One region of the Streptomyces botrytidirepellens genome, then DNA from elsewhere that is predicted to be linked to it. Evidence: riboswitches for the same ligand, from Rfam matches in the RefSeq annotation. Region 1 holds a riboswitch; each other region holds the start of a gene.

Evidence for each region. A riboswitch is a leader RNA that binds a small molecule or an ion and turns the genes downstream of it on or off. The one in region 1 is predicted to bind cyclic di-AMP.
Region 2: linked by a shared signal. The riboswitch ahead of EEJ42_RS25830 (M23 family metallopeptidase) and the one ahead of EEJ42_RS45315 (LysM peptidoglycan-binding domain-containing protein) in region 1 are both predicted to bind cyclic di-AMP.
Region 3: linked by a shared signal. The riboswitch ahead of EEJ42_RS29555 (C40 family peptidase) and the one ahead of EEJ42_RS45315 (LysM peptidoglycan-binding domain-containing protein) in region 1 are both predicted to bind cyclic di-AMP.

What each region holds. Positions count from the first base shown of each region.
Region 1 is NZ_RIBZ01000854.1:13,117-16,723, forward strand. It holds gene EEJ42_RS45305 (cytochrome P450 family protein) at 1-820, shown strand, start outside; gene EEJ42_RS45310 (LysM peptidoglycan-binding domain-containing protein) at 935-1,897, shown strand; cyclic di-AMP (ydaO/yuaA leader) riboswitch at 2,152-2,319, shown strand; gene EEJ42_RS45315 (LysM peptidoglycan-binding domain-containing protein) at 2,326-3,000, shown strand; gene eno (phosphopyruvate hydratase) at 3,085-3,607, shown strand, end outside.
Region 2 is NZ_RIBZ01000307.1:8,155-11,761, reverse strand. It holds gene EEJ42_RS25840 (M16 family metallopeptidase) at 1-15, shown strand, start outside; gene EEJ42_RS25835 (M16 family metallopeptidase) at 36-1,421, shown strand; cyclic di-AMP (ydaO/yuaA leader) riboswitch at 1,646-1,807, shown strand; gene EEJ42_RS25830 (M23 family metallopeptidase) at 1,822-2,616, shown strand; gene EEJ42_RS25825 (GntR family transcriptional regulator) at 2,827-3,607, shown strand, end outside.
Region 3 is NZ_RIBZ01000328.1:25,549-29,155, forward strand. It holds gene EEJ42_RS29545 (hypothetical protein) at 1-4, shown strand, start outside; gene EEJ42_RS29550 (L,D-transpeptidase family protein) at 148-873, shown strand; gene EEJ42_RS29555 (C40 family peptidase) at 940-2,127, opposite strand; cyclic di-AMP (ydaO/yuaA leader) riboswitch at 2,136-2,340, opposite strand; gene pcrA (DNA helicase PcrA) at 2,498-3,607, shown strand, end outside.

The DNA.
Region 1 (3,607 bases):
CATCCATGAGTTCGCCTTTCCTCTCCCCATCTACGCGATCTGCGACCTGCTCGGCGTTCCGCGCGAGGACCAGGACGACTTCCGGGACTGGGCCGGAACGATGATCCGGCACGGCGGGGGCCCGCGCGGGGGAGTGGCCCGCGCGGTGAAGAAAATCCGCGCCTATCTGGCCGAGTTGATTCACCGTAAGCGCGCCGCGCTCGGCAACGACTTGATGTCGGATCTGATCCGGGCCGGCGACCACGGTGACCATCTCACCGAGAACGAGGCCGCGGCGATGGCCTTCATCCTTTTGTTCGCGGGTTTCGAGACCACCGTCAATCTGATCGGCAACGGCCTCTACGCGCTGCTGCGCCATCCCGGGCAGCGGGCCCGGCTGCAACGGTCCCTGGAAGAAGCAGAAGAAGGGGACGAGGAACTGCTCGCCACCGGGGTCGAGGAACTGCTGCGCTACGACGGCCCGGTGGAGATGGCCACCTGGCGGTTCGCCACCGAGCCCGTGACCATCGGCGGGCAGCACATCGCCGAAGGAGAACCGGTGTTGGTGGTGCTCGCCGCCGCCGACCGCGACCCCGAGCGCTTCGCCGACCCCGACGTCCTCGACCTCGCCCGCACCGACAACCAGCACCTCGGCTACGGCCACGGCATCCATTACTGTCTGGGCGCCCCGCTGGCCCGCCTCGAGGCGCAGACCGCGCTCGCCACCCTGCTGCGCCGCATCCCCGACCTCCGGCTCGCGGTGGAGCCGGACGACCTGCGCTGGCGCGGCGGGCTCATCATGCGCGGACTGCGCACCCTTCCGGTGACCTGGGGAAAGTGACATCCGGTCAGCCATGTGACCGTGACGTGACCTGAGATACACCGGCTTGTGATGATCGTGTGGCGTCGCTATGTTCAACCGACAAACCGAGCCCCCACACGAGAGGCGATTCGCATGCTTTCCGGGAACGGACGTCACCGCCGCCCCCGCCAGGCTCCGGCCATCGTCGTCGCGGCGGGGGTGACCGGTGCGAGCATCGCCCTCCCGCTCTTCGGGGCGACCGGCGCCCAGGCCGCCCCCGCCGACACATGGGACCAGGTCGCCGAGTGCGAGAGCGCCGGGATGTGGAGCGCCAACGAGGGCAACGGCTTCTACGGCGGCCTTCAGCTGACCCTCGACATGTGGAAGAAGTACGGCGGCACCAGCTACGCCCCGCGCCCCGACCTCGCCAGCCGCTCCCAGCAGATAGCCGTCGCCGAGTCGATCCTCGGCGACCGCGGCCCGGACGCCTGGCCCAGCTGCGCGCTGAACGCCGGGCTGACCGACGGCGGCGACGCCCCGGACGTGAACCCCGGCAGCACGGCGCGCCCCTCGCAGCAGGACGACGCGGAGCGCGAGGACCGCGACCGGTCCGACGCCCGGGACCGCGGCGATTCGGCCGGCAAGGCGCCGGACGCATCGGACCCCTCCGACGCGTCCGCGGAGCCGGAGCGGCCCCAGGACTCGGCCACGCCGGGCGACTCGGACGACTCGAACGACTCCGGCGGCCCGGACGACGACGCGTCCTCCCCGTCCCCCTCTTCCGGCGCGCCTTCTCCCGGCGCGTCCGACCCCTCGCCGACCCCCTCCTCCACCGGGGGCGGCTCCGAAGGTGCCTCCGGCGCACACCGGGGCGAACGGGACGCGGGGGAGCGGCCGAGCGACCACGCCTCGCGCGGCGGTGCCGACAGGGCCGAAAACCCCACGGATGGCGGCTACACAGTGCGTCCGGGTGACAACCTTTCAGCAATCGCCGAAAAGCAGGAATTGGGCGCCGACTGGCGTCGGCTCTACGAGTCCAACGAGAACCTCATCGGAACCGACCCGGATCTCATTCTCCCTGGTCAGCGACTTGATCTCACCGTCAGGGGCCAGTAGTTCGGGGTGATTTGCCCGATCTGGAGCCGGTGAGACATACCTCTCGTCACATTTTCCGGGGCGTCCGAGGTGTCCGGTCTCTCCGCACCCGGCCCCACCTGCGCCGATGTGGGCCGGGTGAGATCGATAACAGCCCTCTTCGCTGCGATAAGGGTGTTTGAACGTTTCCCGCACGTGTGTTTAACGTCTTTCCGCTCGCCACCGCGAGCACCGTCGACCGTCACGCCGAGTCCTGCCGGCGGTCGACCGGTACCGACGCGCCAGCGCCGAAGGCAGGAGCGGGGGACCCAAGGTAAGTGCCGGGAGGCCAGCAAGATCGGCCGAGCGGCTAGGGGTGAAGCAGGGTGCGGACCCCCGCACCCAGCCGGGCAACTCACGCCCGAACCCGACAGCTCACCTCGTAGGCGTCGGTGAGGAAACGAACGAACATGTCCAACGCTCAGGGCAAGCACCGTCGTCCTTCCAAGGCCACTCGTTTCGCCGCGCTCGCCGGCCTCGCCGGAGCCGCTGTGGCCACTCCGCTCATCGGTGCGACGTCCGCCTCTGCCGCCACCACGTCCCAGTGGGACCAGGTCGCGCAGTGCGAGTCCGGCGGCAACTGGTCGATCAACACCGGCAACGGTTACTACGGCGGCCTTCAGTTCTCCTCCTCCACCTGGGCCGCGTACGGCGGTACCGCCTTCGCACCCACCGCCGACAAGGCCGGCAAGGCCCAGCAGATCCAGGTGGCCGAGAAGGTCCTGGCCAGCCAGGGCAAGGGCGCCTGGCCGGTCTGCGGCAAGGGCCTGACCAGCGGCGGCGCCCCGTCCGCCCCGGCGCCGTCCACCCCGTCGCAGAGCCAGTCCGACTCCTCGCAGTCGGCCCCGTCCGCCAAGCCGAAGGCCGCGCCCCGCAGCGCGCCCGAGCACGCCGCGCGTGACCAGGCCCGCGGCCCGATCAAGAAGGGCGACGGCGAGTACAAGGTCAAGTCCGGTGACACCCTCGGCAAGATCGCCAAGGCGGAGGACGTCAAGGGCGGCTGGAAGAAGCTCTTCGAGCTGAACAAGAACATCATCCCGAAGGCCGACCTGATCTTCCCCGGCCAGCAGCTCCACCTGAGCTGAGCAGCCACACCGTAGTCAACGAGCCCCGGCCGGGTGCGCCGCCCCCACGGTGCACCCCGCCGGGGCTTCGGTGCGGTTAGGCTCATGCTGCTACCGAAGTCCCATACGAAGGAGAACCTCGTGCCGTCCATCGACGTCGTCGTAGCTCGCGAGATCCTCGACTCGCGAGGCAACCCCACGGTCGAGGTCGAGGTCGGCCTCGACGACGGCAGCACCGGCCGTGCCGCCGTCCCGTCCGGCGCCTCCACCGGCGCCTTCGAGGCCCTCGAACTCCGTGACGGCGACAAGAACCGCTATGGCGGCAAGGGCGTGGAGAAGGCCGTCCTCGCCGTCATCGAGCAGATCGGCCCCGAGCTGGTCGGTTATGACGCCACCGAGCAGCGCCTGATCGACCAGGCGATGTTCGATCTGGATGCCACTCCGGACAAGTCCTCGCTCGGCGCCAACGCCATCCTCGGCGTCTCCCTCGCCGTGGCGCACGCCGCCTCCGAGGCGTCCGACCTGCCCCTCTTCCGTTACCTCGGCGGCCCGAACGCGCACCTGCTGCCGGTCCCGATGATGAACATCCTCAACGGCGGCTCGCACGCCGACTCCAATGTGGACATCC
Region 2 (3,607 bases), on a different contig from region 1:
GAGGCGGCCCAGTGAGCGACGCCGTCACCGCCACCATGACCTTCCACCCGCAGCCGCAGGGCGGCGCCCCCAAGCCGTGGGCCTTCCCGGCGCCGGAGCGCAGTGAGCTGTCCAATGGGCTCACCGTGCTGCGCTGCCACCGCCCCGGCCAGCAGGTCGTCGCCGTGGAGATCAACCTCGACGCCCCGCTGGACACCGAACCGGCCGGTCTGGACGGCGTCGCCACGATCATGGCGCGCGCCCTGTCCGAGGGCACCGACAAGCACACCGCCGAGGAGTTCGCCGCCGAACTGGAGCGCTGCGGCGCCACCCTGGACGCCCACGCGGACCACCCCGGCGTCCGGGTCTCCCTGGAGGTGCCGGTCTCCCGGCTGCCCAAGGCGCTCGGCCTGCTCGCCGACGCGCTGCGCGCCCCCGCCTTCCCCGACGGCGAGATCGAGCGGCTGGTGCGCAACCGGCTGGACGAGATCCCGCACGAGCTGGCCAACCCGGCCCGCCGTGCCTCCATGGCCCTGGCCAAGGAGCTGTTCCCGGCCGAGTCGCGGATGTCCCGGCCGCGCCAGGGCACCGAGGAGACCATCGAGGGCATCGACGCCGCGGCGGTGCGCGCGTTCTACGAGGCGCACATCCGGCCCTCCACCGCGACCGCGGTCGTCGTCGGCGACCTGGCCGGAGTCGACCTCGACCAGGCGCTCGCCGACACCCTCGGCGCCTGGACCGGAGGCCCGGCCCCGCAGCGCTCGGTCCCGCCGGTCATCGCCGACGACACCGGCCGTGTGGTGATCGTCGACCGGCCCGGCGCGGTCCAGACCCAGCTGCTCATCGGGCGCATCGGCGCCGACCGGCACGACCGCGTCTGGCCCGCCCAGGTGCTCGGCACCTACTGCCTGGGCGGCACCCTCACCTCCCGGCTGGACCGGGTGCTGCGCGAGGAGAAGGGCTACACCTACGGGGTGCGCGCCTTCGGCCAGGTGCTGCGCTCGACGCCGCCCTCGCCGGCCGGGGGCGGCTCGGCGGGCGCCTCGCTGCTGGCGATCAGCGGTTCGGTGGCCACCGAGGTCACCGGCCCGGCGCTGGACGACCTGTGGACGGTGCTGCGGACGCTGAAGGAGGAGGGGCTGACGGACGCCGAGCGCGATGTCGCCGTGCAGAACCTCGTCGGCGTCGCCCCGCTGAAGTACGAGACGGCCGCCGCCGTCGCGGGCACGCTCGCCGACCAGGTCGAGCAGCACCTGCCGGACGACTTCCAGGCGCAGCTGTACGCCCGGCTCGCCGAGGCGGGGACGGTGGAGGCGACCGCGGCGGTCGTGAGCGCCTTCCCGGCCGACCGGCTGGTGACGGTGCTCGTGGGTGACGCCTCGAAGATCGAGGAGCCGGTCAGGGCGCTCGGCATCGGAGAGGTGCGCGTCATCACCGGCTGAACCGCGGTCCGCCGGGCCCGAGATGTCCCTGGACCGGCTCAACGCCCCATCAGAACAAGGGCCCTGGCGTCAAGCGAGACGCCAGGGTCCTCCCGTATGTCCGATTTGAGGGGCGTTTGGTTTGTGGCGAGAACAACAAAAACCCGTAACCGTTTGGTGATCGAAACGCGGCCCGTTTAGCGTCAGTGCGGCTGTTCGCCGGATACCCGCCGCACCCGCGGCACGGACAGTCATCGCCGAGTCCCATGGTGCGAGTGCCAGGGGAGCCGGGGACCCAAACGTCCCTGGGGTGAATCGGACGCCTTCCCCGGCCGGGGGAGGGGCCCGTAGGAGACCTTCCTGCTCCGAACCCGTCAGCTAACCCGGTAGGCGAGAAGGAAGGAAAGGAGTGCGCCACACCATGGCGTTCACCCGTGCTGCCGGGAAGCACCGACGTCCCAGCCAGACCGCCGTCCGTACCGGCGCGAACATCGCTGGCATCACCACGGTCGCCTCGGGCGTCGTCGCCGGCATCGCCGGCCCGGCCCTCGCCGCGACCGGCGAGACGCCGTCTCCCCAGGACACCGGTCTCCGCCAGGCGATGGTGATGGGCGACGGTCTCTCCGACCAGATCGACGCGCAGGCCCAGTCCCAGGAGAGCGCCGCCGAGGCCGCCGCCGCCAAGGCGAAGGCCGAGGCCGTGGCCCGCCAGGAGGCCGCGCGGAAGGCCGACGCGGCCGCGAAGAAGGCCAAGGCGGAGCGCGAGGCCAAGGAGCGCGCCGCGCGTGAGGAGGAGCGCAAGCGCCTCAACACGTTCGTCTCGCCCGTCGACGGCTCCTCCGTCTCCACCGGTTACCAGGCGTCCAGCGGCCTGTGGTCCTCCGGCAGCCACACCGGCATCGACTTCAGCGCCTCCACCGGCACCGAGGTGCAGTCGGTCGGCATGGGTGAGGTCGTCGAGGCGGGCTGGGGCGGCTCGTACGGCAACAACGTCGTCATCAAGATGAACGACGGCACCTACACCCAGTACGGCCACCTCTCCTCGATCGGCGTCTCGGTCGGCCAGAAGGTCACCCCCGGCCAGCAGATCGGCCTGTCCGGCGCCACCGGCAACGTCACCGGCCCGCACCTGCACTTCGAGGCCCGCACCACCGCGGAGTACGGCTCGGACATGGACCCGCTGTCGTACCTGCGCTCGCACGGCGTCAACCTCTGACCCGTCGCCACCCCTGTCGAAAGGCCCCGTCCGCTCCGGACGGGGCCTTCGGCGTTACCCGGCCGGGACGCTCCCCTGTGACCAAAAAATATCCCTGAATTGACTTCGCCCATCGGAAATCCCGGCGGCTTCGAATAGAGTCACTGAACACGCGTCAATCGGATGCGTTTCGCGGGGTTGAGGCGGAGGTTCGACAATGCGGGACCGGAAGTGAACGGGGATACGGCCGCACTCCAGGGCGGTCGCCGGATTTCGGCGCATGCGGTGTGCACGGCGATCCGTGACGACATCATCTCCGGCACCTATCCGCCCGGCAGCCGGCTGACCGAGGAGCTGCTCGCACGGCGCTACGGGGTCTCCCGGGTGCCCGTCCGCGAGGCGCTGCGCACCCTGGAGTCCGAGGGCTTCGTCACGACCCGGCGGCACGCGGGCGCGTGCGTCGCCCAGCCGTCCGAGAAGGAGGCGGCCGACCTCCTGGACATCCGGGCCCTGCTGGAGCCGCTGGGCGCCGCCAGGGCCGCCCAGCGGCGCACCGAGGGGCATCTGAAGGTGCTGCGCGGTCTGGTCCGGCTCGGCCAGGAGCGGGCCCAGCGCGGCCGGCTGGGCGAGCTGCGCTCGCTGGGCGACTGGTTCCACGAGACGCTCGCCCAGGCGTCCGGCAGCCCGAGCCTGGCGGGGATGCTGGTGCAGCTGCGGCGCAAGACGGCGTGGGTGTACGCGTCGGACCCGGCCCGGCAGACCGCGCAGGTGGTCCAGCCCATGCAGCCCGTACAGGCCGCGCCGGGCGTGCCGGGTGCGGCCGGGTGTGCCGACCCGTCGGTGCGCGCCGTCGAGTCCTGGGCGGAGCACGGGGCGATCGTGGACGCGGTCGCGCGCGGCGACGCCGACCGGGCGCGGGCGCTCGCCGCCGCGCACACCGAACGCTCGCTGGCCGAATACCGATTGCGAAACGCGTCCCAGGTGAGAACTTCGAAACATTCCGTAAACACGG
Region 3 (3,607 bases), on a different contig from region 1:
CTGACCCGCTGACGTCCCGTCCCTGCTCCTGCTGGGCCAACCCGGGGGCGGGAAGGGGCGGAATGGGGGAAATCGCACCTGTAAGCGCAACCCGACGCACTCTTCGACTGTCTTACCCGTCAAGGGCAAGCCCGGAGGGAGCGCGCAATGGGGGTAAAGGCAGGATTCGGGGCGTGGCGGGCATGGCGCCGCCGTACGGCGGTCGCTTTGGGCATGGCGGGCATGGTGGTGCCGCTGTCCGTCGCGCTCGGTACGGCACCGGCGCAGGCGGCGACGTCGTGCACGGCGGACACCGGTCCGTACCAGAGGCAGGTCGAGAAGTTCCTCGGCCGTCCCGTCGACGGTCGGCAGTCCTCGGGGGACTGCCGCGCGACGCAGAGATTCCAGATCAACCACGGCATCAGCCCGACCATCGGCTACGCGGGCCCCGTCACCTGGGGCGTCATGAAGCTGATCAACGCGCAGAACGCGGCGGGGCGTAACCCCAACGCGGCGCGCAAGTGCCCCACCAACAAGGGCCGCATCGCCTGCGTCGACCTCACGCGGCAGCTCAGCTGGGTGCAGGACGGTTCGCGGCTGGTGTTCGGGCCGGTGCCGGTGCGCACCGGCCGGGACAGGTACGAGACCCGCACCGGACTGAAGAAGATCTACTGGCGGAACAAGAACCACTGGTCGACGATCTACCACGTGGCCATGCCGTACAGCCAGTTCTTCGACGGCGGTCAGGCCTTCCACTCCATCGCGGGAAGCGTATGGTCGCCGCCCGGCTCCCACGGCTGCGTCAACATGCGCTCCGGTGACGCGAAGAAGTACTGGAGCCTGTTGCGGAACGGCGACGACGTGTACGTGTACGGGCGCAAGCCGGGCACGTGATCCGGCCGGTGTGAGCACCGGTGTGAGCGGCGGCTGCCCGCGCGGGTACGGGCAGCCGCACTGCGGTTACGCGGGCCGCACGCTCCCGTAGATCGGCATCTCGGTGATCGGCGCCTTCTTCACCACATCCCCCGGCTTCGGCGCGTGGATCATCATCCCGTCGCCGATGTAGAGCCCGACGTGGCTGATGTCGTCGTAGAAGAAGACGAGATCACCGGGCTCGAGGTCGGAGGTCGAGACGCGCGTACCAGCCTTCACCTGGTCCCATGTGGTGCGCGGCAGGGAGACCCCGGCGGCCTTCCAGGCGGCCTGGGTGAGCCCCGAGCAGTCGTAGGAGTTGGGCCCGGTCGCGCCCCAGACGTACGGCTTGCCGAGCTGGGACTCCGCGAAGTCGATCGCCTTGGCCGCCTTGGTGCTGTTCGTGGCGGTGGATGAGCCTGCCGAGCTGCTTCCGGAACCGGAAGAGGAACCGCCGCTCGACTGCTGCTCCTGCTCCTGCTCCTGCTGCTTCTGCTGGGCCGCGGCCTCCCGCTGCTTCTCGGCCAGCTCGGCCGCCTTGCGCCGCGCCTCCTCGGCCTTCTTCTTCTCGATCGCCGCCAGCCGCGCCTTCTCCTTGGCGGTCAGGTTCGCCAGCAGCCGCCGGGCCTGCGCGAGCTTGTCCTGGACGGACTTCTTCTTGGTCTTCAGCTCTCGCTGGGTCTCGGTCAGCGACTCCAGGCTCTTGGCGGCCTCGCGGCGCTCCTTGGCGGCCTTCGCCGCCTGCGTCTGGAAGTCGTCGACGGCCCGCTTCTGCGAACCGGCCATCCGGTTCATCAGATGCGACTGGTCGAAGAGGTCCTGCGGGTCGTTGGAGAACAGCAGGCTCGCGGCGCTCGAGGTCATACCGCCGTTGCGGTACTGGGCCGCGGCGTAGGTGCCGAGCGTGCGGCGGGCCTCGTTGAGCTTCTCCGTGTTCTCGGCGACGTCGTCCATCATCCGGTTGACCTTGGTGCGCTGCTGCTCGGAGCGCTCCTTGGCGGCGTTGTAGTGCTGGGTGGCGGTTTCCGCCTGGTGGTAGAGGGTGTCCACCTTCTCCTTGACCGCCTCGATCGACTGCGTGGTGCCGGGCTTCGGATCGCCCGGGGCGGCGTTCGCGGTCTGGGAGAGGAGGGTGACGGAGGCGAGGGCGGCGGTGGTGAATCCGACGGCCGTACGGCGTCCGGTGGAGGCGGCGGCGGTGGGTATTCGGGTCCGCGGCTTGCGGTGCGACGCCAAGGGAGGCGACTCCTTCCGTGGACCGCCTACCGGGTTAGCTGTCGGGTTCGGGCGGTACGGAAGGTTGCCCTACGGCCGTGCGCGGGCGGGACGTGCGCGTCGTACATGCCGTACGCGTCGTACCGCAGCTCGGGCCGATTCACCCCGGTCTTGCGTTGTGGGTCCCCGGCTCCGGCTGCCTCGCGGCGCGACCGGACTCGGCGGAGGCCGCCCGGGCCGGCGCGGTTCGCCGACGGGTCTACGGGCCGCCTGGGGGAGGACGGTAGCCAACTCGTGGGGCTCCTGTGAAGGCTGGTGGTCGATATGCCCGAAACCGTTTCGTGACATCCATGCGTAGGCTGTCAGTGCGGCCGCCTAAACTCGGTGAGCGATGAGCAGCCTCTTTGACGACAGCTTCCTGGCGAGCCTCGGGCCTCCGGAAGAGGAGCCCCCGCCGCCCGAGGATTCCGCACACCCGGGCCACAGTGGCGGTTCAGACGGTTCAGGCGGCGAGGAGGTGCCGCACCACCTCTTCACGGGCGCCTTCGACGCGCCGGTGCCGAGCGGGACCAGAGAGGCGTATTACCGGGACGGCGCGGCCCGCCCCGCCATCGACCCGGCGGCGCTGCTGGAGGGGCTGAACGAGCAGCAGCGGGCCGCCGTGGAGCACACCGGCTCGCCGCTGCTGATCGTCGCGGGGGCCGGGTCCGGCAAGACCCGGGTGCTCACCCACCGCATCGCGTATCTGCTCGGCACCCGCCATGTGCACCCCGGCCAGATCCTCGCCATCACCTTCACCAACAAGGCGGCGGGCGAGATGAAGGAGCGGGTCGAGGAGCTGGTCGGCCCGCGGGCGAACGCGATGTGGGTGATGACGTTCCACAGCGCGTGCGTGCGCATCCTGCGCCGCGAGTCGAAGAAGCTGGGCTTCACCTCATCGTTCTCGATCTACGACGCGGCCGACTCGAAGCGGCTGATGGCACTGGTGTGCCGGGATCTCGATCTCGACCCGAAGAAGTTCCCGCCGAAGTCGTTCAGCGCCAAGATCTCCAACCTGAAGAACGAGCTGATCGACGAGGAGACCTTCGCCGGCCAGGCGGCGGACGGCTTCGAGAAGACGCTCGCCGAGGCGTACGCGATGTACCAGTCGCGGCTGCGCGAGGCCAACGCCCTCGACTTCGACGACATCATCATGACCACGGTCAATCTGCTCCAGGCGTTCCCGGACGTCGCCGAGCACTACCGCCGCCGCTTCCGGCACGTCCTGGTCGACGAGTACCAGGACACCAACCACGCTCAGTACACGCTGGTGCGCGAGCTGGTGGGCAGGGACACGGACGAGGCGGAGGCCGGTGAGCTGTGCGTCGTGGGCGACGCCGACCAGTCGATCTACGCGTTCCGGGGCGCCACGATCCGTAACATCCTCCAGTTCGAGGAGGACTATCCGGACGCGCGGACGATCCTGCTGGAGCAGAACTACCGCTCCACGCAGACGATCCTG